Regions from separate parts of the Paenibacillus sp. VMFN-D1 genome, predicted to be linked through region 2. Evidence: riboswitches for the same ligand, from Rfam matches in the RefSeq annotation. Region 2 holds a riboswitch; each other region holds the start of a gene.
The links. A riboswitch is a leader RNA that binds a small molecule or an ion and turns the genes downstream of it on or off. The one in region 2 is predicted to bind cyclic di-AMP.

Region 1 (7,375 bases), on a different contig from region 2:
ATCCATCAAGATGGCTAAAGACCAGAGCTTGTCGCTGAATCCGACCAAAATCTCCGGCTTGTGCGGAAGACTCATGTGCTGTCTGAAATATGAGCATGATAATTATGAAAGTGTGAAGGAAGAGCTGCCATCAGTAGGCAAAATCGTCATCACATCGTTGGGAGAAGGCAAAGTGGTCGGTATCAATGCCGGCAGCCGAAGCGTCCATGTCCAGCTGTTTGAAATCAGCAAGGTCAAGGAACTGCCATTGGATGATGTTGTCATCAAGTAAACCGTAGAGGTTACTTTCGGGGTGGAAACTTGGAAAAGAAAAATATTTTTGCACACATTCAAGAGATGGAAACACAAATGGAGCAGGTTCACAGTGATCTGGGTGAAATGAAGCTTCTCATCAAAGAGCTGCTGGAGGAAAACAACCGCCTGAGCCTGGAGAATGAGCAGCTGCGCAAAATATTAAAAGGAGCCATACCGGAGGAAGGATCCCCGCTGCCACAACCGGCCCATGCCACAGCAGAGCAGGAGCATGAGATCGAGGACGTGGTGGGGGAAGGATACGACAACCTCGCGAGGCTGTATCACGAAGGTTTCCATATATGCAACGTCTATTATGGACATTTGCGCACAGAAGGCGATTGCCTTTTCTGCCTGTCTTTTCTGAATAAATGAAGCCGTAGGATAACTCCCTACGGTTTTTTTTCAATGTTTTTATGGTTTACAATGGTTTTATGTAAAGTACCAAGGAAGGTTACCCTATGCTGCAGAGAAGGAAAATGAAGAATGAAAATCGATAAATCACAGGTAAGTCTGCGGCCGACGGAACGTCTCGACGATCTGCTGACGCACGACTTGCATATTATCCAAAGCGACGAAGTGTTCAGCTTTTCCATGGATGCGGTGCTTCTGGCACGCTTCGCGGGAATTCCGGCCAAGGGGAGAGTGCTCGACCTGTGTACGGGGAACGGCGTCATTCCGATGCTGCTCACCACCCGTACCGCGGCGGCCATCGAAGGTATTGAAATTCAGCCCCGTCTGGCGGACATGGCCCGGCGGAGCGTGGAGCTGAACGGCTTGAATGACCGGGTTCTCATCCGTGAAGGCGATTTGCGGGAGCTACACAAGGAGACCGGGCACGGCGTATATGACGCTATTACGGTCAATCCGCCCTATATGCCGCTGAACGGCAGCGATATCAAGCTGAATCCTCACCAGGCGATCGCCCGCCATGAAATCAGCTGCACCCTGGAAGAGGTTATTCAGACCTGCTTCAGATTGGTCAAGCCCGGCGGGAAAGTCAGCATGGTTCATAAGCCGCAGCGGCTTGCAGACATTATATCGCTGATGCGGCAGCATCGGCTGGAGCCGAAACGGATTCGCTTCGTTCATCCGAGGGCCCATTTGGAGGCGAATATGGTGCTGGTCGAGGCGATGAGGGAGGGCAAGCCGGAGGTACGGTTGCTGCCACCGCTCATTGTATATAATGAGAATAACAGCTACTGTCCGGAAATTCTGGATATTTATTATGGAGCTAAAGAGGGAAAAGAATGAGTCTGAGCATACAAAGCAGTTTTCAGGAAAAAGAAGAGGGCGCGCCGGGTTCGTTATACCTGGTGGCCACACCCATCGGCAATTTGGAGGACATGACGTTTCGGGCGGTAAACACGCTAAAGGCCTGTGACATCATCGCCGCAGAGGATACAAGGCAGACGCGAAAGCTGCTCACCCATTTCGACATTTCCCCGTCTATGTTGTTCAGTTATCATGAGCATAATAAGGCGGCAAGCGGACCCGAATTAATACGCTATATAATAGAAGGAAAAAATTTGGCTCTCGTCAGCGATGCCGGTCTGCCGGCGATTTCCGACCCCGGGGCCGACCTCGTCCAGCTGGCGTTGGAACAAGGAATTTCCGTTATCCCGGTCCCGGGTGCCAATGCTGCGTTATCCTCCCTGATCGTGTCGGGGCTTCCGACCGAGCGATTTACGTTTATCGGTTTTCTTCCCAGGGAACGCAAAGAGATTCAAGCGGTGCTGGAGCCGCTGCAGGCGGCATCCGGAACGCTGCTGTTTTACGAATCGCCTCATCGGGTAATGAAGACACTCAAGGCCATCCTTGAAATTCTCGGCAATCGGAGAATTGTGCTCGCCCGTGAGCTGACCAAGCGATATGAGGAGTTTGTCAGGGGAACCATTGAAGAGTGCCTCGAGTATCTGGAGGAGCATGCCCCGATTGGCGAATACTGCCTCGTTCTGGAAGGCGCGGATCCGAAGGAGGAGCAGAAGCAGCGGGATGCCTGGTGGCAGGAGTTGACCGTGGAACAGCATGTGCAGCATTACGAAGGGGAAGGATTGCCAAGGAAAGATGCCATGAAGAAGGCGGCCGCCGACCGCGGCGTTTCCAAAAGAGATGTATATAACGCGCTATTGTAACGAATGCAGTGGTGAGGGAGCAGTAGGTAGAAGAGGGAGAATTGGTGGGTAAACCACATTTTTGAAAAGACAGTCGCCTTTTATAGGGATGAAAGTTTTTCCGAAGATAGGGAATTTGTGGCAAAATGGAAGCAGCCGGGGTGGGACGTCGTTCGGCTGCTCCTCTTCTCCTTGGAGCGGTCATATCGTCTTCAATCAAAAAAAATGCCTCCCACGGCCGGGTTCTAAGCCGAGGAGACACCAAGGAGATATGAAAAAGGTTAGAATTAACAATTTGAATTACTCTTATTATATACTAAAAATCTTAATTTGTCACAGGTGTTGGGATTTCTGAGATGCAATCGTGACAAACAATTTTTCCTTTGAAGTAAGTAACATTCTCGGCATTGCCGCAGAAGATGCAGGCCGGTTCGTATTTCTTGAGCATAATACGTTCTCCGTCCACGTAAATCTCAAGTGCGTCTTTCTCTCCAATGCCCAAGGTACGGCGCAGTTCAATGGGGATAACTACCCGACCCAGTTCGTCTACCTTTCTTACAATACCAGTTGATTTCATCATAACTGATCATTGCTCCTCTCGCCATAGTTTTAAAATGTCATAATTCGACAACGTTCTCTCTTTAATGATATCAATAATACCAACGATTCCCAAAACAGTCAACCAGTAAATTTGGTTCAATAACCTTACAAATAGCATAACAGCTAGGAAATCACTCATATCAGGATTCTTTTCCAATTATATCGCCTTGGTAGTATAATGTCGATTTGGAAAACCTTAATTCTGCTTATTTCGACATGTATCGACATCAATTGTCAAAAATATTTCAAAATTAAAACACTTAACAACCCGAATTTCACAAAATGAATGGAGTTGACCTGAACATGAACCCACTAAGTGAGGAAAAGGTTTTTAAAGATCCGGTTCACAATTATATTCACGTCCAGGACTCCACGATTTGGAGGCTCATTAATACAACCGAATTTCAGCGCTTGCGGCGGATCCGGCAGCTTGGAACCTCGTACTTGACGTTTCATGGAGCGGAGCACAGCCGTTTCTCCCATTCTTTAGGGGTATATGAGATTACACGGCGGATTATTTCGCAATTTGAGCGCAGCGGGTATCCGGATTGGCCGAAAGAAGAGAGGCTGCTGACGTTGTGTGCGGCGCTGCTGCACGACCTCGGACACGGCCCCTTTTCCCATTCGATTGAAGAGGCCTTTCATATGAATCATGAAGACTGGACGCGCCGGATTGTCACCGGAGATACGGAAGTGAATGATATTCTGAGCGAGATTGCTCCGGACTTCCCGGACAAGGTATCCGCCGTTATCGCGAAGACCTATGATAAACCGATTGTGGTGAACCTCGTTTCGAGCCCCTTGGATGCCGACCGGATGGATTACCTGCTTCGGGATGCCTATTACACCGGGGTGAACTACGGCACGATTGATATTGACCGTATTTTACGGATGCTCCGTCCTTACCAGGGGAGAGTGGTGGTCAAGGAGTCCGGGATGCATGCCGTGGAGGATTATTTGATGTCGAGGTACCAGATGTACTGGCAGGTCTACTTCCATCCGGTAACCCGCAGTTCAGAAATTATTTTGCGCCAAATTTTCCGGCGGGCCAAGGAGCTGTACCAGGATGGTTATCCATTTGGCTTTATGGTCGAGCCGCTGCCGCAGCTCTTTGAAGACAAACTGGACGTGCAAGCTTATCTGAAGCTGGACGAGGCGCTGATTCAAACGGCCTTCCTCCAGTGGTCCTATGAGGACGACCGCATACTCAGCGAGCTGTGCACCCGATTTATGCACCGCAAACTGTATAAATATGTAGAAATGGACTCCGTCGATTTGGAAATGATCGATGAAATCCGCCGGGAGTTTGGACAAGCCGGAATGAACCCGGAATATGATCTGGAGATTGATTTTCCGACCGATCTTCCTTACGATGTATTTCGTCCGGGTGACGAGTCGAGCCAGAAACAGATCCTGCTGCTCGACCGCCAGGAGCAGCTGCGGGAAATATCCGAGGTGTCGGATATTGTCCGCTCCATCAGCGGCATTCACCGCGGGAAATATCACTTGTATTATCCGGAAGATAAACTGGAAAAGGCGATAACCGATCTTTCTCCTTCGATTTCCCGCATTTTCAAGCTTTAATGACAAAATACCGTACGAAAAGGAATAAGGGTTACCGACAAGAAAGGAGTTCAAATTCATGGAACTGTTCGACACGCACACCCATCTGGATGCGCAACAATTCGACGAGGACCGGGAGCGGGTCATTGACAATGCCGTACAAGCCGGTGTAACCCGGATGATCAACGTTGGTTTTAACCGGGAGACGATTCCATCGACGATGAAGCTGGTGGAAACGTATGATTTTATATATGCGGCCATAGGCTGGCATCCGCAGGACGCCGTTTTTATGCAGGAAGGCGATCTGGAGTGGATTGCATCCTTATGCAGTCATCCCAAGGTGGTGGCCATCGGTGAAATTGGACTGGATTACTACTGGGACACCTCGCCGAAGGACGTGCAGCACCGGGTCCTCCGCCAGCAAATTGGACTGGCCCGAGAGCTTAACATGCCAATTGTTATACATAACCGGGACGCCCATGAGGATATTGTGAAAATATTACGGGAAGAGAAGGCCGGCGAGGTCGGCGGCGTCATGCATTCGTTCTCGGGGAGCTGGGAAACGGCGAAGCTGTGCCTGAATATGGGCTTCCATCTTTCGTTTGGCGGACCTATTACGTTCAAGAATGCCAGAGTCCCCAAAGAGGTCCTGGCTCAGGTTCCGATGGACAGGCTGCTCATCGAAACCGACTCTCCTTATCTCACGCCGCACCCCTTCCGAGGGAAGAGAAACGAGTCGGCAAACGTCCGTCTGGTCGCTGAAGCTGCAGCCCAGATTAAGGGGGTTGACCTGGAGGAAATTGCCCAGATTACCACCCAAAATGGGCTGGAACGATTTGGAATTGTGTGAAATCGGGAGAAAAACAGCCGAAAAAATGAGCATGAGCGAATGATTAAAGAATTTTAACAAACAAAACGCCGAATATTACATTTTTTTAACCACTTTTTCAAATAAACGTGGTTGATTACCGCTTTACAACATGCATCAAAACAGGATATCATCTTTTCAGTGAATCATTGAGCTGTCGTTAAGGTCTTACCTTCGCAGCTTTCATGAACCAGTCTCGCTGAGTCTCCCGCATGGGAGAACGGGGGAACCAATACTGGAGCGGGTCATGACAGACCGGAAGCGGTCCCATGCTCGCAAACGTATTTGATTTCTTTCTTGGGTCTCTGGGGTGAATTGAACGGCTTTACGCCATGAGCGTAAGGACGCGAATAGGGCGGCTCTCTTTCGCCCGAACCCGACAGCTAACCCCGTAAGCGGATAAAGAGAGGTACCCTCGTGCATGACAATTCCGATATTCAGACATCCGGAAGCCACGAAAGAGTCCTCGTAAGCTCTTTTCTATCGGCTTCTTTTGTTTTGAATAAAGGAGAGGCAGTCATCATACTGTTGTATAACAGGAGGTGACAAATCATGATGGAGAGATTGGTTCATGGTGCAAGAACGCATGCTTTCTGTGGGTTCTTGTAAAAAATTGAGTATAGTCGCGTCAAATACAATCATGCATAACTCTAGACGGCGAGGCTATGAAGGAGGATCGAGAAAGTGGGCGTTTTCCAACCAGAGAAGACCCATGATTCAAAAATCTCCAGCATGTCTTACGCATTGCGATGGAAGCATGAGAATTTGCGCCAGATCTCCACTGCAGCTATCGTTTCAATCGCGGTTACCCTGATGATCTTGCTACTCGTGTACAGTCAATCGCGAAAACAAGTTTATTTGGTAGTAGACGGTCAAATGAAATCTGTACAGACCAATACATCTTTACTTCAAGAAATGCTGGATGAGCAGGAAATCAGTCTGAAACCCGAGGACCAAATATCGATGCCGCTGAGCGGGGCTATATCCGACGGCGACAAGGTCGTGATCGACCGCGCGAGTCCTGTGAAGGTGACGGCTGATGGTGCAACGAAGCATTTGTATACAACGGCCAAAACGGTCGGCGACGTGCTGAAAGAAACCGGCGTCAAAGTCAAGGAAACGGACATTGTCACGCCGGCTGTCGAAACGGCGGTCTCCACCAACACGGACATCCGGATCGTCCGGATGAACAAACAGGTGGTACAGCGTCATGAATCCCTCCCCTTCCGGGTGGTAAAAACCTCCGACCCCAGCATTTACAAAGGCGAGTCGCGGGTGATTCAGCAGGGATCTCCTGGCGTCATGGTGCAGTACATTGAGAAGAAGTACAAAGACGGCAAGCTGGTGTCCATGAAGATGGTGGGCAAAAAAGTGCAGACGGTGACCAAGGATAAGGTCATTGCCGTCGGCACGAAGAAAAAGCCTGTTCCCGTAGTGACCGAAGTCAAAACAGCCGTTGCCAAAGCTTCTTCTACCCCTGCCAAGGTGAAGAAGGTCAGCAGCAGCAGTAACAACCGGGTCAGCAAGGCCGGCGTTGACTTTTCCTACAAGAAGCTGATCAAAGTATCCATGACCGCTTATTCGTCTGGCGAGTCCGGAGTCGGCACACGCACCGCCACAGGAACACGCGTCGCGGAAGGCCGCACGATTGCGGTTGATCCAAGCGTCATTCCTTTGGGATGGTGGGTTTACATTGAAGGCATTGGCTTCCGTCGTGCGGAAGACACGGGCGGAGCCATTAAGGGAAATAAAATCGATATATACTACGATTCCGTCCAGCAAGCACGCAACTTTGGCCGTAAATCCGGCCTTAAGGTGTACGTGATTGGTCCGGTCAAACCGGAGCTGAACTAATTTCGTTTTACTTTGCCATTCTAATGTTATAGTATTATGATCATGAAAATGTCATGCTAAAGAAGAGGAGCATTCCTCTTCTTTT
Region 2 (7,375 bases):
AACGAGTGAACTGGGGCGGATTGATTATAGGAGCTATGCACCACTCGCGCCGGTTAGCGGCGGCTTTTCGGCTGACCTTAGTCCCCTTGGAGGGGGAAAATGGTCCAGTTTTGGTTTACATCCCCATATTCACTGCCCAACCCAAGACGAATATAAGGTATATTGGGGAGGAAGCGGATCTTATATCTTCACAGCTCTTGTCACGACAGCCCCTCAGAATCAGGGTGATGCCATGAAGGAGGAGATTGAAACGGATACGATCTGGAACATCCGAAACGGAATCAGGGATATCGCCGAAGGGGTGTATCGGTGGGTGCAGGAAACGCTCCGGCGTCTCCCCTGGCTCAAAACCTTATATACGATATGGTGCTGGATATCCCTTTTGTTTTTTATCCTGGGCCTGTTCCTGTACCGGGATTCACGCACGATGCTCGTCCAGTATTTATGGTCTTTTTATGTCATGCTGCAGTTTTGGTTTCTTTGCCGGAGCAAAACATTTACCTGGAAGCAGGCGGGCATGTTTATGCTGCTTGGCATCTTTCTCGTCATCCCGGTCACGGCGCTGACGCTGCTCGCGGCTCACGGCCTGTTTGGTGGGGATACGAGGGACACCTGGTCCCAGGCCGTCTTGACCCCGATCTTCGAGGAAGTGTGGAAGCTGCTGCCGCTCGGTCTGTTTCTGCTCTTTTCACGGCGCGCCTCTTCCATGAGCCTTGCCGATTATACGCTGGCCGGAGCCGGGGCGGGCGTGGGCTTTCAATTGATGGAAGAGCTGACGCGACGCTGGCTGAACTCCGGTATCATCGGGCGGACGTACGGCTACAGTGTGACGATGCTTGGAGGAGAGACGATCCATTGGGATTTTTGGACCCTGTTCCCCGGCCGATTTGAAGAAAGCATCTTTCCGACCATCATGTCCGTCAGTCATCCTGTGCACACCGGCATGATAACCTTAGGGCTCGGTTTGGCCGTGCGTTTGCGCAAGCGGCTGAGCGACGCCATTTTCGCCCTGCCTGCACTGCTGCTCGTCTGGTCGATCATCGATCACGCAGCTTATAACGGTCAGGGCTCACTGCCGGACTGGTTTATGAAAATCAGCGACTTGACGGGGAGCGGATACCGGACGAAAGGCGTGTTCCTCCTGATGCTCGCAATTGGGCTCGTCCTGGATTACGTCTCGTTGAATCGGGTGAAAAGCCGGCTGCCGAGAATGGAAGGCGAAGGTTGGATCAACCCGGTGTCAGAGCTGTGGTATATGCTGGAGTCTCTCTTGACCCGCAGGGAACGGCTGGCGAGCGTCATGTCCTGGACCCGGGAACGCAGGGAGCTGGGCTTCTCGCTCCTATACGGCAATCAGGAAGCCGCCGCGCTGCAGGGTGACCTGCAGACGAGGATGCTGAAGCACTTCCGAGCCGCCGCCGGTGTAACCGCGGTCCTGCTGGTGGTCACTGGGCTGGCGGGCTTCGCCGCTTATTTCCAGGCGCACGTCCATCCCGCCGATCCGGCTTGCTTCTCATGCATGTTCGATTCGCTGCAGAACTGGTGGGACCGCCTCGGTTTCTGGGAAAAAAGCGCCATCGTGCTCGGAGCATTCGCTCTGTCGTTAATGTTCGTCAGCTTCTGGCCGGCGCTCGGTATTGCCTTAACGGCGGCGAGCATACCGGCGAGCGGCCACGAAATCGCCAAGGATATCCGCGATCCGAAAAGACTGCTCACACCCGAGAATGCGATCTCTACGCTGCTTGCGCTTGCGCTGAGCCGTGTTCCGTTCGGCAGGCTGGCCGAACGTTTCGGTAAAAAGGGCGGCAGCAGGCTGAAGGATTGGCTGGAGAAGCTGCTTAAACGGCGAAAGGAGCCGAAGCCGGAACCCGACCTGCCCAAGAAGCCGCATAAACCGGATGGGGAGGATCCACCGCCAAAGAAAGAGAAGGAACCCGAGGAACAGCCGCCGAAGAACGATGCAGATGATTACGTGCATTGGAGCAAAGCGAAGTACCGCGGGGTAGAGCTCCACGATGCCAAGAACGGAGCGCTTGGGGAGTTTGACGGCGTCGATCTGGAGAAGGGCATCTTCTATGAAGCCAAGTCGGCGCAAGGGCTCGACCGCATCCATCCAAAAACGGGCAAGCCGCAGCAGACGCCGCAGCAATTTACGGATAAGCAGTTGTACCAGAAAACCAAGGTGCGGATCAACAACCTGATGCAGAAGGCGGTTGGGACGCGAACAACGCCTGACGGAACGACGGAGATTCCGACGCTGGAGCAAATCAAAGGAATCCGGCATTTCGAGTTTCAGCTGGACGGGGATTCACCGGCTCTGCGGGCGGCCGCGGAGAACAGTTTGAATAAGCTTCGCCAGGAGTTTCCGGATTACACATTCAACATTCGATTTGGGGTGAAATAACATGTCAATCAGCGCCATTATTGTGGACCCGGAAGACGAATTTGAACGGTCCTATATGCTGCCGGTGGCGACGGAATCCTTTTTCCAGAAATATTGGGTGCCGGCGGTGGAAGAGTTGAACTTGCAGTGGGTCGCACTTTTCCAGGACGGTACGGACGTGGAGTCCGAGGACATCCCGGCTGTCTTGGGCGAAGTGTCCCAGCTTAAAGAATGGGCGCGAAGCCACATGCATGGGGACGACCTCGACCACATGTTACGCAGGCTCGAGCTGCTCGAGACGGAACTGCCGAAAGCGTACAGGCGCAGCGGAGCGGTTGTCTACATCGGTTAATATTGCCGGTTAACATTGGTGAATGAATGAAAGATTGTTTAATCTCATAAGAGGTGAGTGCGATCAAGTCCGGGTTACACAGACACCGGGCTTGATTGCTTTAATCCGCGCTACGTGATGAAAAGGGAAAGGGGAGAGCGAAGTGAGGCAGTCTTATCGAATGGACGAAGGGGCTTTTATGCATCAATTGAACGAAGCTTACGGAATCTCTGCCCGGAGGCTTATTTTTATCCCTTATGGAGATTCGGCCTATTCTTACCGGGTGGAGGGAGAAAACGGGAAGCGATACTATATGAAACTGTTTGACCATAGCAATGACAGCCACCGCCAAGGCATTCTTCGGTGCAGCCGTTATGTGCCGTTTATGTGGGAATTGCATCAGACCGGCCGCTTTGTGGAGCTGCCCTGTCCGTTTCGAACCTTAAGCGGTGCTTTCCTGCTTTCCCTCTCCGATTGCACAGCGCTGCTGTTTCAATTTATCGATGGGGAGACCTGGGCTGAAGCTTATCCTTTTTCCAAGCATAATTTGGAGCGTATTGGACGGCTGGCGGCGCGGATTCGGCAGTTGACTCCCTTTACTGCCACATCTGGCCTTTCGAGTGAAACGTATGATGTCTCCTTCTCCGAACATTTGATCCAATGCCTGGAGCAGCTTGAGCATCTTCAGCCCGGTGCAAGTCCCGCAAGCCAGCTGCTGCGTGAGCTTGTTATCCCTCAGCAAACGCACATAACCGAGCTGCTGCACCAGATAACAGGGGTTCGTGAACGGCTCGTGCTTGACCCGGCTCCCAATGTGCTCTGTCACGGTGATCTGTGGGGAGGGAATCTGATGGAGACCGCGGACGGCCGGTTGGTCGTCCTGGACTGGGAAGCGGCCATGCTTGCGCCACCAGAGCTGGATATCGTGGGGTATACCGGGGACGGACTGGGTCATTTTCTCACAGGGTATGAGCAAGAACTAGGACAACGGATGGAGCTGAACCTGGATTTGCTGCGTTATTATGCATACCGCCATCATTTGAGAAACCTGACCCATTGGTGCATGAATATTTTGCATCGCGACCTGGAGCCGGATCAGCTGGATAACGACCTCGAAATGGTCCGGCATCACTGCTTGAACCGACTGGATACCGTAGAGGCTTCGCTGAGGAATGCGGCGGATCGAAATATTTAGAAGCCCGATATGAATTTAATAGCGTAAACAAGCGATATGCACAGCTACAGCCAGAAATTAATAGATTGCCGCCATTGTAAGCGTTGACATGGAGTTCTTTTGATTTTTTTCATACGTATCTCAAACCGTTTGCTTCTTTACAGCAGGCATCCGGAAGGAGTAAGATTCAATTCGTAATCGTGAACTTGTGAACCTGAAACGTAATGAACCTGAAACGTAATACTCCTTGATCGCTGAATTCTGAAGTCAGGAGCGGGGGAACCAAAGGGAGGAAGTTAAGCCTTCGTCCCAGGGGTGAATCACTTGATGTTCATTTATTGAGTGTAGGGATACTTTCGGTCCCGAATCCGTCAGCTAACCTCGTAAGCGTGATGAAAGAGGGATTTGTCGTGCGCGTAAAGTCACGGGAAGGTCCAGCTTTCCTGCGGCTTTTTTTGTTGTGCCCAAAAAGGGTTGAGCACGTGTCTAACGGGTACATCATGAGCATTTCAACTCTAACACTGGCGGTGACAAACATTTATGGCAGCATTGAAAAGACTTCTGATTGGACGGCCGCTGAAGTCTACCGAATTGGGAGAACAAAAACTGAACAAGAAAAAAGCGTTGGCCATTCTATCCTCCGATGCGCTGTCGTCCGTAGCGTATGGGCCGGAGCAAATTTTGCTGGTTCTGGTCACGGTCAGCACGGCGGCGTTCTGGTATTCGATACCGATCGGAATCGGCGTATTGATTTTGCTGGCTGCACTCATTTTATCCTACCGGCAGATCATCTTCGCTTATCCGCATGGCGGCGGCGCTTACGTTGTCTCCAAACAGAATCTGGGAATCTACCCCGGGCTTGTGGCCGGCGGATCGCTGCTGATAGATTACATTCTGACTGTTGCGGTCAGCGTTTCGGCGGGCACGGACGCACTGACTTCGGCGTTTCCGGCGCTGCATGAGCATACGGTGGGGATTGCCGTCACCTTCGTCATCCTCATTACGCTGCTGAATTTGCGGGGCGTCACCGAGTCAGCCTCCATCCTGGCTTATCCGGTGTATCTGTTCGCCTTCGCGCTGTTCATTTTGATCGGCGTCGGTATGTACAACATCGTGACCGGTCACGTTTCACCGCATTTGCATACGCCGGTCGGGACGCCGGTAGCGGGGATCAGCCTGTTCCTACTCTTAAAAGCTTTTGCTTCGGGCAGCTCCGCCCTGACCGGGGTCGAAGCGATCTCGAACGCCATCCCGAACTTCAAGGACCCGGCCCCGAACAATGCGGCCAAAACCTTGATGGCAATGGGGATTCTGCTGGCTGTACTCTTCTCGGGCATCGTATTTCTTGCTTATTATTTGGGCATATCCCCAAATCCCCAGGAGACGGTCGTTTCTCAGATTGCCAATCAGACGTTCGGACGGAATTTTATGTACTTTTTCATCCAGGGCACGACGGCACTGATCTTGATCCTGGCGGCCAATACCGGATATTCGGCGTTTCCGCTGCTGGCGGTCAATTTAGCCAAAGACCGGTTTATTCCCCGGATGTTTACTGTCCGCGGTGACCGTTTGGGATATTCGAACGGAATCATCATCCTTGGGCTACTGTCCATCGTGCTGATCGTCGCCTTCCACGGACAGACGGAACATTTGATCCCACTGTATGCGGTAGGGGTATTTATCCCTTTCACGCTCTCGCAAACGGGGATGATCGTCAAGTGGATTCGGGAAAAACCGCAGGGTTGGGTGACGAAGCTCGTGATCAATACGATCGGCGCGCTGATCAGCTTCACGGTGTCGGTGATGTTCTTCGCAACCAAGTTTGCGCAGATCTGGCCGGTACTGATCTTTTTGCCGCTGATTGTGTATCTGTTCCACCGGATCAAGAAGCATTATGAAGCGGTTGGCGAGCAGCTGCGGCTGTCGACATGTGAGCCGGCGGTACCGATTGAAGGCAACGTGATCATTCTCCCCGTTTCGGGCATTACGCATGTCGTGGAGCATTCCCTGAATTATGCGAAGTCACTGGCGGCGGATCAGATCATTGCGGTATATATTCCGTTTGAACGGGAAGAAGAGAACCGGTTTGAGGAAAAATGGCAAAAATGGCGGCCCGACGTGCGCCTTGTGACGCTGCATTCTCCGTACCGGAGCATCATTCATCCGCTTAGTAAATTTATCGATACGGTGCACCGGAAAGCCAGCGAATCCAACTACCAGGTCACGGTGATCATTCCGCAGTTTATTCCCAAGCGGAGCTGGCACAATCTGCTGCACAACCAGACGAGCTTGATGATTCGGACTTATCTTTTATTCCGCAAAGATGTTGTTGTGACGACGGTACCGTATCATTTAAAAAAATAGCGATTCAGATGGTTCAAACCATTCGTAATCAGGCCCCGGCATCTGTGCCGGCGGTCTTTTTTTTGCGTAAATGCAGCGGATATATATGAAGGGAAAGAGTAATCCCGTGGGAATAATGGCTTGAGCGTAATGGCTTATGAGTAAGGGCTTATTTCCTGCAGAGCAGGGAATGCATTTTTTCATGATGTGTCTGGAGTCGAGGCAATAACGCAACAAACGGTATGTCACTCGCGTCTAATCATCGTACCTAGAACAGCAACAGGAGTGGAGCAGATGAATGTAAAACTGATGACGATATTCGGTGCCGTGCTCGGTTCTGTGCTCGTATGGGCAGGAAGTGCAGCTGCGGAAGAACGCTTTACCGATCTGCAGCACTCGAAGTGGGCAGAGGACGGCATCACCTATATGGCCGAACGGGGAACCGTCGCCGGATACGGTAACGGGAAGTTTATGCCCGAAAAACAAGTCACAAGAGCGCAAGCTGTCACTTTCATGGTGCGGGAACTCTATCCGCAGGAGCTGCAGCAAGCAGCCGACGGCGGCATGACCTATACAGATGTGCCTAAGAACCATCCTTTTTATCTTGAAATAGCCATTGCCGCAAAACATGGGCTGGCCAGCGGATTTCCTGACAGCACATTCCATCCGGATGCACCGATGAGTCGTGCCGAAACGGCGGCGTTTCTTACACGTGCCTATTCACTCGTAAAAGGCCAGCACCCCGTATCATTGACGGATACAGCAAAGCATTGGGCGGCAGCGCCTATTCTCATGATGAGCTCCAACGGATTGATCGGCGGATATTCGGATGGCACCTTTCGTCCGGACCGATCTGTGACGCGAGCGGAGTTTGCTGTATTTATGTCACGGGTCATTCGCTTCGAACGTCAAGGAGCCATTCAGGCACAGGATTGGGATAAGCTGATGTCCTACATGACCGTAAGCGAGCAGGTCGGCCAAATGCTCATGCCTGACATCCGGCAATGGAACGGGCAAGTGACGACTACGGTCAATGAAGGGGTCAAACGCAGCGTTCATGATCAGGATTTGGGCGGACTTATTCTTTTCGATAAAAATATGATAGACGTTCGGCAGGTCACCACTCTGACGCATGATCTACAGA
Region 3 (7,375 bases), 620 kb from region 2:
CTGCCAAGAATCCATTTGGAAAAAGCCTTCCGGAACTCCGGAAGGCTTTTCGTTATGAAGAAACCGATTTATTTGGTGAGATTTCGGTACAAAATCCGATACCCGTAAGGGTCCAGACTGACGTTCATCGTTCCGTTCTGGGTAGGCACCTTGTCGCCCGATAAGGCGTCCTTCCAGTCGTTCGTAACCATCGGGTGGGATAGCACTTGCGGTTTGTCGGTGTTGTTCATCCAGATGGTGAAATGAACCCGGCTGTCCATGCGCTCGTAAATGATGTTGGGATTACCCGGTTCCGCCTTCAAAAAGCGGAAGCGGCCTTCGCGAAGCGCCTTGTTTTTTTTGCGCAGACCGATGAGCAGCTTGTAAAAATCGTACAGCTCGCGGTCCTGCTTCTTCGGATCCCACTCCATGCATTTACGGCAGTCCGGATCGCCGCCTCCGGTGAGGCCCACCTCATCGCCGTAGAAGATGCATGGCGTCCCCATGAACGTGAACAGGAAGACGACCGCCAGCTTCATCCGGCGCTTGTCGTTGCCGACGCGCGTCAAGAGCCGCGGTGTATCATGGCTGCACAGCATGTTGAACACCACTTCGTTCGTCTGCTGCGGATAGCGCATCAGGATGGTGCCCATTTTGTTGGCGAACGTCAGTCCGTCCATGCCTCCGTTGAAAAACTCCAGCACCTTGTCGGCAAAAGGGTAGTTCATGACAGAGTCGAACTGGTCGCCCACCAGCCAGGCCAAGGAATCGCTCCACACTTCCCCGACGATATATGCGTCCGGATTGGCGTTTTTGACGACCATGCGGAAGTCCCGCCAAAAATGGTGATCGACCTCGTTCGCCACGTCCAGCCTCCAGCCGTCCAGTTTGATTTCCTTGATCCAGTACTCGGCAACGTCCAGCAAATACTGCTTCACCTCGGGATTGGCCGTGTTGAACTTTGGCATATTGCCGAAGAAGCCGAACGTGTCATACGTGGCGATCCCGTTCTCAACCCGTGCCGGAAACTGGTTGATATGAAACCAATCGGCATATTTGGACTTTTCCCCATGCTTAAGGACGTCCTGGAACGGTGGAAACTGTTCGCTGCAGTGGTTGAACACGGCATCGAGCATGACGCGGATCCCTTTGCTGTGACAGGCTTCCACGACCTGCTTGAGCAGCTCGTTATCCCCAAAATGCGGATCAACCTGCTTATAATCGACGATGTCGTATTTATGGTTCGACGGCGACGTGAACAAAGGTGTGAAATATATCGCATTGATGCCCAGATCGAGCAGGTCGTCCAGATGATCCAGGACGCCCTGCAGGTCGCCGCCGAAGAAATTGTCCGTTGTCGGCTGTCCTCCCCAAGGCTGTGTCCCTTTCGGATCATTGCTTGGATCCCCGTTCGCAAAACGTTCGGGCATAATTTGGTAAAAAATTGCATCCTTTGCCCAATCCGGCACCTTAAACACGTCGATCTCATGTATGTAAGAAAATTCGTAATAGCCGCCCGTCGGCGCCGGACAATTTCGGTACAGCCCGTTGTCGAGCATGTAAATCGTTTCCTTGCCGGAAGTGATCCGGAACGCATAGCTAAGGCGTTTGTATTTAGGCAGTACGGCAGCTTCCCAATAATCGAACATATCGTCGGTCGCGGCTTTTTCCATCGTAATTTCAAAATAGGTCGAATCCCAGTCGTATTTGTCTCCGGTCATCGCAACTACCGTATCCACGTCGTTTCGTTTGGTGCGGACACGCAGATGTATCGTCTTCGGATCGTATGCATAGGCCCATTTGTCCCGAGGGACATGGTATAAAGCTTCCAGCAGCATGACTACACCTCCACTAAATATCTAGCTATTTAATACCTCATTCCCGGAATGATGAACCATGGCTGCCGCCGTATTCTGACGTTTCGGTAAACCTTTTGCGTAGGAGTCCCCATTGCGTGTAATTAAATAATAAGAAGCGTTTCTTTCAAAGGGTGCAGGTTTTTGAAGGGATTTATGCATCGATATGAGGAAGGAGAAGGGCTTTGAAACGGTAAATACATATTTATTCCGAAAAAGAGGTGAAGGTGACTAAAAGAAACAATAGAACTAGGAATAAATGGGATTAAAAAGCTGTAATCCGCCTTATTCTGGCTATTTTGAAATGTATTGACCACTGTATGAAAATGTCATTGCATAATCATGCATTTTTATTGTATGATTAGAACCGTGGTTTTTCGGGCTGAGCCGGATACGGATCATGCCTTTGAACAACAATAAGTATCATTGAAATGGACAGGAGAGATAGATATGAAAAAATGGGGTATTCTAACGGCATGCATTCTGCTGGCAGGCTCCCTGCTTGCCGGATGCGGAAGCAAACCTTCGACTGAGGGCGGCACGGCAGCGGGCGAACAGCCGGCCAGCGGCAAGACGATCGTGCTTGGAACAAGCGCGGACTTCCCGCCGTACGAATTTCATAAAATGGTGAACGGCAAGGACCAAATCGTCGGCTTCGATATCGAAATCGCCAAGGAAATCGCCAAAGACATGGGGGCGCAGCTTGAAGTCAAGGACATGAGCTTTGATGCGCTTCTCGGCGAGCTGTCCACCGGCCGTGTAGATTTTGTCATTTCCGGGCTTACACCAAACGAAGAACGCAAAAAACAAATCGATTTTTCGAACAACTACTATAAGGCGGAGCAGGCCGTTGTCGTCAGAGAGGCTGACAAAGACAAATACAGCACGATGAAAGCTCTTGAAGGAGCTTCGCTCGGCATTCAGAAGGGTTCCATCCAGGAGGACATCGCCAAGACGATTCCGGGCGCGAAGATCACCGGTCTGGGCAAAATTTCCGACATCGTGCTGCAGCTGAACTCGAGCCGCGTGGATGCCTCCATCATGGAGAAGCCGGTTGCCGAGGCATACATCAAGAACGTCAAAGGTCTGGTAATTGCGGATGCGGTTCCTGATTATAAGGAAGACGGCTACGCGATCGGGATCAAAAAAGGCAACACCGAGCTCGTGAACCAAATCAACAAAACGCTGGACCGTCTGAAATCCGAAAACAAGATTGAGCAGTACGTTGCCGAAGCGAGCGATTTGGCTGCACAGAAATAGAGGTTAAGCTGTCTGTTCTCATTTTATACGTCGGATAAAATAGCGAAGCGAATTCGCTATTTTTTCTGTTCAATGATGGGTACCTTGTTTCAAAAATGTCGCGATCTGTTGTATACAGGGAAAGGATGGGACAGGCAGGTATGATGACAAAGGAGGTTCTTGGGTCTTTATGAATATATTCTCCGTTTTTTGGGAATACCGGACGTATTTTGCGACAGGTATCCAGTATACACTGCTCCTGGCGGCCATCGGCGTCATCTGCGGCTTCGTGCTGGGCATTATTATATCCTTGCTGCGGATGTCCCGCTTGTGGCTGCCGAAGCTGATCGGTTCGGTATGGGTGGAAGTTCTCCGCGGTACCCCGATGGTTGTTCAGCTGTTTATTATTCACTACGGCCTCGTGGCCTTCGGGGTCAAATTTACGCCAATCGAGTCCGGTGCAATTACGCTGTCCATTAACAGCTCCGCGTACCTTGCGGAAGTGTTCCGTGCCGGAATCCAGGGGGTGGACCGGGGGCAGTCGGAAGCGGCCCGTTCCCTCGGAATGCCGCGCAGCATGACGATGCGGTACATCGTGCTGCCCCAAGCTGTAAAAAGCGTGCTGCCGGCCATTGGCAATGAGTTTATTACGATTATCAAGGAATCATCCATCGTATCGTTTATCGGCGTCACCGACTTGATGTACCAGTCGGGGGCTATCCAAGGGATTACGTATGATTACCTCAGTCCGCTGCTGGTCATTGCAGCCATCTACTTCATTATGACGTTTACCTTGTCCAAGCTGCTGGGGGCATTTGAAAGGAGGCTGAATACCGATGATCAGCGTTAAAGATTTGCGCAAATCGTTCGGCAAGCTGGAGATTCTGAAAGGGATCGACATCGACATCGCCAAAGGCGAGGTCGTCGTCGTGATCGGCCCCAGCGGCTCGGGAAAAAGTACCTTTCTCCGCTGTTTGAATCTGCTCGAAACCCCGACAGGGGGACAGATCACGTTTGAAGGCGAGCCGATTACGGACAAACGCCATAACATCAATGCCACACGCGAAAAAATGGGCATGGTGTTCCAGCATTTTAACCTGTTCCCGCATAAATCGGTGCTGCAGAACCTCATGCTGGCGCCGGTTAAGGTGAAAAAGCAGCCGCCGGCCGAGGCGGAACGGATTGCCCTTGACCTGCTGCGCACGGTCGGATTATCCGACAAGAAGGATGCGTATCCTTCCCAGCTGTCAGGCGGACAGAAGCAGCGGATCGCCATCGCGCGGGCGCTGGCCATGCAGCCCCACGTCATGCTCTTTGACGAGCCGACTTCGGCGCTGGACCCTGAAATGGTCGGCGAAGTGCTGGAGGTCATGAAGAAGCTCGCGGAGGGCGGCATGACGATGGTCATCGTAACCCATGAAATGGGGTTTGCCCGGGAAGTCGGCGACCGGATCGTCTTTATGGACGGCGGACAAATCGTCGAGCAAGGGACGCCTGCAGAAGTGTTCGGTAACCCGCAAAACAGCCGCACGAAAGATTTTCTGAGCAAGGTCCTTTGACCAAGAGCCTGCATCTACAAATGATAAAGCCCTGGACGAGAATATTACTCATCCAGGGCTTTTTTTGTACCTTTTTATGAATAAATCGTTAAAATGAATGAAGAAGTTGTAACTTTTTTGAAAGGAATTGAGCCGTTGCTCCCTTGCTTAAGTCAGCTAACAACTCTAAATAAAGCCTGATCATTCAAAGGTTTTGGATTGGTAACATTTTCATGAGCACTGGTTACAAAATTGTGATATATTTGTTGAGCCGAAACTTTTAAGGTAAAGTGCGGGGGATGTAATTTGTGTACATAGTACGCTTGGGGTGAATCGCACCAACAGGGCGTAGGGTTGTCTCCTCAATCCGAATCCGACAGCTAACTTCGCAGGCATCACGACTTAAGGAGGAACCATGAAAAGATTTAAAGGAATCAAGACACTTGCAGCCATCATCGGCATTTCTCTGGCGGTACAGTCGGTACCCACGTTTGCGGACTCGGTCCATGTAGCGAAGGATGGAGACACCTTCTATACACTATCTAAACAATATGGCGTTAATTTGAATCAACTGATGAATGCAAATCCGAATGTACAAGCAACCAATATTTATCCGGGCCTGAAATTAAACGTTCCCGGAGCAAGCACAGCCAAGGCATTTGCCGCAGAGGACAGCGGCTCCATCATCACGGCTGCTTCCCTGAACGTCAACGGCAATGACAAAGTCGTGGAAGCATGGGGTAAAACCTTCGATTACTCCAAAACGCTGGACGTCCGAGCCACGGCATATTCTTCCGCAGCTAGCGAAAACGGCAAGTGGGGCGCAGTGGATTACTTCGGCAACCCGCTGAAGCTGGGCACGATCGCGGTTGACCCGTCCGTTATTCCATTGGGAACGAAAGTGCTCGTTACCGGTCACAGCTTCCCGGGCCTTCCGAAGAAAGCCTTCGTAGCGACAGCTAAGGATACCGGCAGCGCGATTAAGGGGAAACGCATCGACATTTTCGTGCCGGGCAGCCCGGAAAGCGTCAGTGCCTTCGGATTCCAGGACGTTGAGCTGTACTTCATTAAATAGTCAATGCTATTCATAACAACACGGAAAAACCGGCTTTTGTACTCAAGCCGGTTTTTTTGTACGCTCAGCGCGTTACTTGTCTTTTGGAACGTGAAGTAACCTCGGCAGCGTGACGAATGAATAGCCTTTATTTTTCAAGGTCCGAATAATGTCCGGAAGGGCATCGATCGTACCGCTGAGATTGGATGTGGTTCCGCCTCCCGCATGCTGAAGAATGATCGAGCCTTGCCCAACGGTGGACAGCACGTTGCGCTTGACCGCTTCCTTGCCGATTCCTTTCCAATCCAGCGAATCGACGTTCCAGTTTACGATTTTGTAGCCCTGCTGCTTGGCCCAGCGTAGTTGGCGTTCCGTGATGTCTCCATAAGGGGGCCTGATCAGCTTGGGCTTATAGCCGACGATGCCGTAGAGCGTGTTCTCCGTCCGCTTAATCTCGGCTACATATTCGTCCATCTCCAATTTGTGAAACACGGGATGATTATAAGAGTGGTTTCCGATCACATGTCCTTCACGGACGATGCGCTCGACCAGCTCGGGATGCTTCTTCGCCCGGCTGCCCATCACAAAAAAGGTGGCTTTAATATGATGGGCTTTGAGCACATCCAGGATCTGAGGAGTAAACCTGGGATCCGGCACGTCATCAAAGGTTAGGGCCACCTCTTTGACGCGCGGACCGTGAATTTTGAACGTTTCGGGATATTTTTTGATCAACTGGCCGAGCGTAAGGATCTGCTGTTCCTTCCGCTTTTCTTTCGCCTCCCGGCTGCTGGTTTCCCGTGCAGGTTCGGAACCTGACGGATGTTCCGGGGGTTCACCGCCTTGAGCGGCGGCTGCCGGCCGCCCGGACTGCCAAGGACAGATCAACAACAAGATCAGCAGGGAAGACAGCAATACGCATAACAGCTTCTTTTTCATCCGTCTCGACTCCTTTCCACCGCGGACAAACAGCGAAAACATGATTATCCTTGTTATGTCCATAAGTTGATGCAATTATGTTGCTTTAAATCAGATGCTGGGCCACATTTTCATATCGTTCGGCAAAGCGTGTATAATAGAACTGATGGATTACGGTCGCTGCACATTGGCCGTAACCGCGAGGTATGGACAATGAGCGGCGGCGCTGCAATCATATAACCCTGTTGTCATATAGGCTTAATCACATACAACATAAAGGAGACACGAAGCAATGGCAGATCTATTTACACCTTATGTACTTAAAGGATTATCTCTGAAAAACCGGATTGTTATGCCTCCGATGTGCCAATATTCGGTACAGGCTGAGGACGGGATCCCTAACAATTGGCATTATGTCCATTATGTATCCCGCGCAGTCGGCGGTGCCGGATTGATTATCGTAGAGATGACGGGGGTTCACCCGGACGGACGGATTACGAACCGGGATACGGGAATATGGGATGACGGGCAGATCCCTGCTTACCGCAAAATCGTCGACGAAGTGCACGCCTATGGCGCAAGGATCGGCATCCAGCTGGGCCATGCCGGCCGCAAGGCGGAAGACGCGAACCCGCCTGTAGCCCCATCGGCTATCCGTTTTGACGAAAAATATAAAATTCCGAGAGCTTTGTCCACCGAAGAGGTCCAGAGTCTGGTTACCGCCTATGGGGAAGCGGCCCGGCGCGCTGTGGAAGCCGGCTTTGATACGGTGGAAATACACGGTGCTCACGGCT
Region 4 (7,375 bases), on a different contig from region 2:
ATTTTGTGGAGGATCTGAAGGGGATGCTTAGCGATAACGTGAAGCTGAAGGAGACCGTGGAGCTGATGAAGGCGTGCGATCTGCTCATTTTTGACGATATCGGCGCCGAAAATTTGAGTCCCTGGGTACGCGACCACGTGCTAGGCTCCATCCTGAATTACCGGATGAACCGCAAGCCGACCTTCTATACGTCAAATTATGCTCTGGACGGCCTGGAAAGGCATCTGAGCTTCACGAACAAAGACGGCGAAGAAGGGCATAAGGGGCAGCGGCTGATGGACCGTATCGCGCCGTTCGTCGATGTCGTGCATTTGCACGGGGAGAATCAGCGCCGCAGACAGTGATAAAGGGCCGTTTCAACAAGGACCCGGGCCAAGCGGCATTTTGCATCATTACCAAATTCACTGTTTATAAGCCAAAAAAACCTGGCCAACCTGTCCAAAAGACAGGCAAAGCCAGGTTTTCTTGTAAGCCCTATGGGGCTAATTAGCCGGAAATAACAAATTTAATGATCACCATGACTGCAAACAGAACGGTCATAAACAGCGCCATTCCGCCAAAGCCATTCATCAGATCCATTAAATCATTGCGCGGCTCTTCGTTCACGTGTTTCCGCGGATCGTTAGCGTGCACGTTTGCATCCATTTGAACAAATGCCTCCTCATCATGGTTTCAGCCTGATGTCAATGAGCCTTCTCATGAACAGAGAAACCCGAGTTAACATTAGTATACCCAAACTTCAAAGAATTTGTAAAGAATATATGGTGAATACTTATAGGGGCAGGGAAGGGTGGCTGAACGGTTAAGGGGCCCGAATTTCGTTTAATCTGTAATTAAGGGTTTCACATTTCTTGACGGAATGTGTTATACTTAAACTGTCCACAAAGACATATCAGTTTAGACGTCCATTTGCGCTCTTGCGATTACGGGGGATACCAAGCGGCATGGCCGTTTTTTCGTCCCCTGCGTACAGCCGCTAAACATGGTCTGTCTTCTGTGAAGCAGAATACACCGAATTTTTTTCTTATAAGGAGGAAACCTATTATGGCAATTGTGAATGTATCCGACCAATCCTTTAACGCTGAAATCGAAGGTCAAGGTACGGTTCTGGTAGATTTTTGGGCACCATGGTGCGGTCCTTGCAAAATGATCGCTCCGATTCTGGAAGACCTGGCTAACGAGCTCGGAGACTCCGTGAAAATTGCCAAACTGAACGTGGATGACAATCCGGAAACGGCGTCCCGTTTCGGCGTGATGAGCATCCCGACTTTGATTTTCTTCAAGGACGGTCAACCGGTTGATAAAGTGGTCGGCCTGAACTCCAAAGAAAACCTGAAAAACATCATCGCTAAACACCAATAATTGGTGCATGGCCGATGACAGGCGCCTCCGGATGATTCCGGGGGCGCTTTATTTCGTGATCGGGGCGGGAATTTCCCCCGCGGGGACTATTGAAAACAGGATCACAGTGCTAAGTCACCGCAAAGCACCCAAGACAGGCACCGGTGCGGCCCGACTTTTGCCGGGTCATATTGCTGTATTCAGCCGTTTTCTCCTATAATATAAGTACCGGGAGGTGAGCCGAAACGGCATGGACGATTTTGCAAAGCAATTACAGGAACAGGAAAAAGCACTGGAGAAGATCCGCAACAAGCTGGCTTTGCTGCCCGATCTGCCCGGTTGTTATTTAATGAAGAATGCCGATGGCAAGATTATTTATGTAGGTAAAGCCAAGGTGCTGAAGAACCGGGTCCGCTCCTATTTTACCGGCAGCCATGACGGCAAGACGCAGCGTCTGGTGGCGGATATCCGGGATTTTGAATATATCGTGACCGGAAGCAACATTGAAGCACTCATTCTTGAATGTAATCTGATCAAAACGCATCAGCCGCGATATAACGTCCTGCTGAAGGACGATAAGACGTTTCCTTATATTAAAATTACTAATGAGCCGCATCCCCGCCTTGAGGTGACCCGCCGCGTGCTCAAGGACAAGGCCAAGTATTTCGGCCCTTATCCGAATGCTTACGCCGCGCAGCAGACGAAAAAGCTGCTGGATCGGATGTACCCGCTGCGCAAATGCGGGGTCATGCCGAAGGAGGTATGCCTGTACTACCACATGGGCCAATGCCTGGCACCGTGCGAGAAGGAAGTCCCTCAGGAGGAGTATGACCGTATTACCCAGGAAATTAATTCATTTCTGAGCGGCGGGCACGAGGAGATTAAGAAGGAGCTCCAGCGCAAGATGCAGGAGGCGGCGGAGGAGCTGTATTTTGAACGGGCGAAGGAGCTGCGCGACCAGATCCTCAATATTGAAGCGATCATGGAGAAGCAAAAGATTACGACGACGGACACGAAAGACCGCGACGTATTGGGCTTTGCCGTGGATAAAGGCTGGATGTGCGTGCAGATTCTGTATATGCGCCAGGGGAAAATGATTCAGCGCCACGCGTCTGTTTTTCCGTTCTATGGAGAGGCGTACAGCGATTTCATGTCCTTCGTGACGCAGTATTACAGCGACAATCCGGCGCTGCCGAAAGAAATTTTGCTGCCTGACATGCCAAAAGGGGAAGAGGCGGAAGACAACAGCCGGCCAGAGGATGCCGCGGAATCGATCGATGCCGGCGGCGGCGCTGCATCCCTGCAGGAATGGCTCGGCATCAAGGTGCTGGTACCCCAGCGGGGAACGAAGCGCCAGCTTGTGGCCATGGCGGAGGAGAATGCCAAGGTCTCACTGGACGAGAAGTTCCGCCTGATCGAACGGGATGAGGAGCGGACGTCGAAGGCCGCCGCGAACCTCGGCCAGTATATCGGCATTGAGTCGCTGCACCGGATCGAGGCGTTCGACAACTCCAACATCCAGGGAACGAATCCGGTATCGGCGATGGTCGTGTTTATCGACGGCAAGCCCGACAAAAAGGAATACCGGAAGTACAAAATCCGTTCGGTTCAGGGACCGGACGATTACGATACGATGCGGGAGGTCGTCCGCAGACGCTACGAGCGCGTGCTAAAGGAAAATTTGGAGCTGCCCGACCTGATTGTCGTGGACGGCGGCAAAGGCCAAATTTCCGCCGCGATCGACGTGCTGCAGAACGAGCTGGGCCTGTTCATCCCGGTATGCGGTCTGGTCAAGGATGTCAAGCACCGGACCGCGCAGCTGATGGTGGGCGATCCGCCCGAGCCGATTTCGCTGCCGCGCGACAGCCAGGAGTTCTACCTGCTCCAGCGCATCCAAGATGAGGTGCACCGGTTCGCCATCACCTTCCACCGCGAGCAGCGCGGCAAGTCGATGGTGGCATCCAAGCTCGACGCCATCCCGGGCATCGGCGAGAAGCGGCGCAAGCTGCTGCTGAAGCATTTTGGCTCGCTCAAAAAAATAAAAGAGGCCCGGATTGAAGACTTCCGGCCTCTCTCGATCGGCGACAAGCTCGCCGGACAAATTATAGCAGCCCTTCAGGAGGAGGAGTCGTAGCATACGGCTTCTCCTTCTTTTTGCCGTAAAACAGGTAAATGACCCAGGCGACGATAAACGGCATGACGCAGGTGACCACGCCCGCCAAAATGTTCGTCAGATCCCCCATGCTGAACAAGCTGAAGCTCATCAGGATGCTGTCGAACACGACGTGGGCGAACATGACCGCGATGTAGCCGTGACGCAGGAAGATCAAGCTGAACAGGAGACCGATGAACAGGAGCTCAATCGGCCGGGTGTATATCGGGTAGATCGGGTACAGCGTATGGCCGAAGGCCCAAATCAGCGTCGGTATGACGCAGGCGACAAATGTGTTCCTTACGATTTTCTTCAGCATCGGTATGCCGAACAGGCGGTACACGGCTTCCTCGGAGATGCCGGCCATCCAGGCCATGATCGGCAGCATCCACGGGTACAGCATGTTATACGGGGACTGCGAGGCGTCCGTCGTGGACCAGCTGTGGATCGTCCGGTCCAGGACGAGATAGATCACCGACTGCGCCCCCATCAGGATAAATGCCCACAAATACCCGGTGAACATGCTGTGGAGCACGTAACGCCCGTATCCTGGCTCTTTGGCGCGGGCCCAGGCGTTGTAACCGGCTTTGCGCCATAGTCCGTCCCCGCCGACCAGGGAGAAATACAGGAGCACCGTCATCGCTATGCTCAGGATCACCTGAATGACCATGGCCACGATCAGCCCGAACTGGGAGAAGCCTTCCGCTTCCAGCACCGGCAGCATGTTATAAGTCGTCAGCAATGAGACAACAAAATAAAACAAGGATAAAAACAGCCCGCGGGCAAAGGATGTGTACCGCCGCGTCAGCGCACTGTAAATGATGGCGAGAATGCCGAGGACGATCGTAAACAGTCCATATCCCAGCATGGTCAGCATTGTGGCGCTATTGGTCTGCTTCTCTACATAAGCCGTATGAGCGGATGGGACCGAAAATCCAGGGAGGAAGGAGTGAAGCTCCCCATCCTCAAAGGCAAACTTGAATTCCAGCTGCGATTCCCCGATGTGCGAGGAGGAGTCGGTATAGATCAATCCGGGCTCATCCTTGCCGCTCGATACTTTCAAGGAGCTTGTGTTGTAGCCCAGCTTCTGCAGCCAGGACGAGGCGATTTCCTCTTTATCCTCCAGCGTCATGTTTCCTTCGACAATTCTCAGTTTCTGCTTGCGCATCGTTTCGTTCGTTTCAGCCATCGCGGCCGCATACTTGGAATACGGAGGCGTGATGGAGAACCCGACCACCTTGCCCGTGTTCATATGTACGTCTACATTGACATATCCCTGATCGCTCGACTCGGGAAGCCGGACCCGGAACACGTCATAAGGATACTTCGGTTCGTATTTCTTGTTATATTCCGTAAGAAGCTTCTCTCTGGATAAATAACCGTAAAGGTCCGATTCCGACTGGTATGTGACAAGCGGCTTATCTGCAATGCCTGTTTGAATATTCAACCGGTCTGAGGCAAACGCTTTGGCGGCTGCTTCCGCCTCCGATTTACTGATGACCTTGGTCGTTTGCCCCTCCAGCGTCTCCGAGCTCGTCTGCGGAAACACTTGTACGAAAAAGAATAAAATAAGGCCGATGACTCCCAAAATGCCCAGCCATTTATAATTGGCCCTGATTTCCAGCGGCTGGTTTAACCGGTCCATGAAATCCCCCCTTGAATGTGATAAAGATACCATTCCCCCCATTACAGTACGGTAAACATAACATAGAAGATTCGCCCAAAACCAGTATACCCTGAAAATAGTGGTGAAAAAACGATGAAAATCAAGGAAAGCCATCGAAAAGAGAAGATAACCGCAGGCCGTGTCCACTTGCATTGCGAATCAGGCTGTTTTCCAACCAATTCATCAGAAAAAGGCCTTTGTGATGTCCCACAATAAAGATTATAATTTTGATGCAAATGAATAAGAACGCCGAATTTCTCATTGAAAACGGGGGAACCATTTTTTTGGGGTGAATTTCGTTGGGCGGTTTTGTCGTCCGCGAATAGGGCAACCTGTGCATGCCCGAATCCGTCAGCTAACCTCGTAGGCGTCGTGCATGCAGGAGCCAAACCGAAAGGCATTGGATTTCCGATGCTTTTTTTCTTTTGACTTTTTTAAAGAGGTGAATGTATTGATTGGTAAATGGAAGTGGTTCCGGCTGGCCCCTCCGCAAATATTAACTCTGGGTTTTGCGGCCATTATTTTGATCGGAGCCATACTGCTCACCTTGCCGATTTCGAACACGACGGGAAAGCCGCTGAGTTTTATTGATGCCTTGTTTACGGCAACCTCGGCGACATGCGTGACCGGTTTGGTTGTCAAAGATACGGGGCTATACTTCAGCACGTTCGGCCAGGTGGTCATCATGCTGCTGATTCAAGTCGGGGGACTCGGCTTTATGACGATGGCCACCCTGGTCGCTCTGGCTTTCAAGCGCCGGATTTCACTTCGGGACCGGCTCCTGCTGCAGGAAGCGATGAATCAAAATACGATGGAAGGCATCGTCCGTCTGATCCGGAAAGTCATATTTTTTTCGTTGGCGATCGAAGGCTGCGGAGCGCTGCTGCTCGCCATCCGGTGGTCGTTCGATATGCCTCTTGGAAAAGCAATCTATTTTGGAATATTTCATGGTGTGTCCATGTTCAATAATGCGGGATTCGACCTGTTCGGCCATTTTAACAGCCTGACGGGATTTGTATACGACCCGCTCGTCAATTTTGTCGTGATGTTTCTGATCGTATCCGGCGGTATCGGTTTTATCGTCATGTCCGACCTGGTAGATTACCGGGTAAACCGGAAGCTGTCACTTCATACGAAAGTGGTATTGTCCATGACCGGCGCCCTGATCGTGATCGGAGCAGTCGTCATCTTTATCTTTGAATTCACGAATCCCAAGACGCTCGGTTCCCTGAACTGGGGTGGCAAAATTCTCGCCTCGCTGTTCCAGTCGGTTACGCCGCGGACGGCCGGGGCGAATACGCTGGACCTGGCAAGTATGCGCCAGGCGTCGCAATTTTTTACGATCATCCTGATGTTTATCGGCGCTTCGCCGGGCTCCACGGGGGGCGGAATCAAGACTACGACGTTCACCATTCTCGTCGGTGCGGTGATTGCGATGATCCGCGGCCGCGACGATATCGTTTTGTACCGTTACCGTTTGGCCCAGGAGCGGATTTTCAAAGCGCTGACCATTACCTTCCTGGCCTTGTTCCTGGTGGTCGGCGTATCCATGGTTCTGTCTACGACAGAAGACAGCAGCTTCTTGATGATCCTGTACGAGACAACTTCGGCTTTCGGCACCGTAGGATTATCGCTCGGGCTGACGCCGCATTTGTCCTTGATCGGGAAAATCCTGATCTGTGTGACGATGTTTGCCGGGCGCCTTGGACCCCTGACCTTTGCCTATGCGCTCGGTCCGAAGAAGGGCAAGGAGCTGTACCGCCATCCCGAAGGCAAAATCATTATCGGGTAACCGTGGCTTGGATGAATCAACGTTTCAATTTTTCAAAGTCATCATATATAAAATCAACATTAAGGGATAAGGAGCATCTGGAGAGAAATGAAAACACAGCAGTTTGTCGTCATCGGTTTGGGGCGGTTCGGCTCAAGCCTGGCCATGGAGCTTATGGATTTGGGTTACGAGGTGCTTGGGGTGGATATTAATGAAGAAGTGGTCAATGATATGAGCGAGCATTTGACTCACGCCGTAGTGGCGGATGCAACCGATGAGGAGGTTCTTAAATCGCTGGGAATCCGTAACTTTGACTGCGGGATCGTGGCGATCGGGGACGATATCCAGATGAGCATCCTTGCCGCAATCCTGCTGAAGGAGCTCGGCGTTCAGACCGTGGTGGCGAAGGCCATCTCCATGCTGCACGGCAAAGCCTTGTCCAAAC

Region 1: linked by a shared signal. The riboswitch ahead of C7820_RS32075 (resuscitation-promoting factor) and the one ahead of C7820_RS07290 (APC family permease) in region 2 are both predicted to bind cyclic di-AMP.
Region 3: linked by a shared signal. The riboswitch ahead of C7820_RS04435 (3D domain-containing protein) and the one ahead of C7820_RS07290 (APC family permease) in region 2 are both predicted to bind cyclic di-AMP.
Region 4: linked by a shared signal. The riboswitch ahead of C7820_RS29775 (TrkH family potassium uptake protein) and the one ahead of C7820_RS07290 (APC family permease) in region 2 are both predicted to bind cyclic di-AMP.

The regions. Positions count from the first base shown of each region.
Region 1 covers NZ_QRDU01000009.1:49,695-57,069, reverse strand. Annotated here, with positions in the region: gene C7820_RS32110 (PSP1 domain-containing protein) at 1-271, shown strand, start outside; gene yabA (DNA replication initiation control protein YabA) at 301-666, shown strand; gene C7820_RS32100 (tRNA1(Val) (adenine(37)-N6)-methyltransferase) at 778-1,545, shown strand; gene rsmI (16S rRNA (cytidine(1402)-2'-O)-methyltransferase) at 1,542-2,426, shown strand; gene C7820_RS32090 (AbrB/MazE/SpoVT family DNA-binding domain-containing protein) at 2,731-2,985, opposite strand; gene C7820_RS32085 (HD domain-containing protein) at 3,309-4,589, shown strand; gene C7820_RS32080 (TatD family hydrolase) at 4,648-5,418, shown strand; cyclic di-AMP (ydaO/yuaA leader) riboswitch at 5,624-5,850, shown strand; gene C7820_RS32075 (resuscitation-promoting factor) at 6,121-7,290, shown strand.
Region 2 covers NZ_QRDU01000001.1:1,543,502-1,550,876, reverse strand. Annotated here, with positions in the region: gene C7820_RS07310 (hypothetical protein) at 1-9, shown strand, start outside; gene C7820_RS07305 (PrsW family glutamic-type intramembrane protease) at 233-2,404, shown strand; gene C7820_RS07300 (hypothetical protein) at 2,406-2,735, shown strand; gene C7820_RS07295 (phosphotransferase enzyme family protein) at 2,878-3,909, shown strand; cyclic di-AMP (ydaO/yuaA leader) riboswitch at 4,131-4,294, shown strand; gene C7820_RS07290 (APC family permease) at 4,429-6,252, shown strand; gene C7820_RS07285 (glycoside hydrolase family 3 N-terminal domain-containing protein) at 6,526-7,375, shown strand, end outside.
Region 3 covers NZ_QRDU01000001.1:925,181-932,555, forward strand. Annotated here, with positions in the region: gene C7820_RS04415 (alpha-glycosidase) at 69-1,817, opposite strand; gene C7820_RS04420 (transporter substrate-binding domain-containing protein) at 2,286-3,095, shown strand; gene C7820_RS04425 (amino acid ABC transporter permease) at 3,265-3,924, shown strand; gene C7820_RS04430 (amino acid ABC transporter ATP-binding protein) at 3,911-4,633, shown strand; cyclic di-AMP (ydaO/yuaA leader) riboswitch at 4,872-5,024, shown strand; gene C7820_RS04435 (3D domain-containing protein) at 5,028-5,687, shown strand; gene C7820_RS04440 (polysaccharide deacetylase family protein) at 5,760-6,602, opposite strand; gene C7820_RS04445 (NADH:flavin oxidoreductase/NADH oxidase) at 6,874-7,375, shown strand, end outside.
Region 4 covers NZ_QRDU01000006.1:241,117-248,491, forward strand. Annotated here, with positions in the region: gene dnaI (primosomal protein DnaI) at 1-344, shown strand, start outside; gene C7820_RS29755 (YqzM family protein) at 487-645, opposite strand; gene trxA (thioredoxin) at 1,045-1,362, shown strand; gene uvrC (excinuclease ABC subunit UvrC) at 1,592-3,475, shown strand; gene C7820_RS29770 (CPBP family intramembrane glutamic endopeptidase) at 3,444-5,138, opposite strand; cyclic di-AMP (ydaO/yuaA leader) riboswitch at 5,397-5,543, shown strand; gene C7820_RS29775 (TrkH family potassium uptake protein) at 5,611-6,951, shown strand; gene C7820_RS29780 (potassium channel family protein) at 7,039-7,375, shown strand, end outside.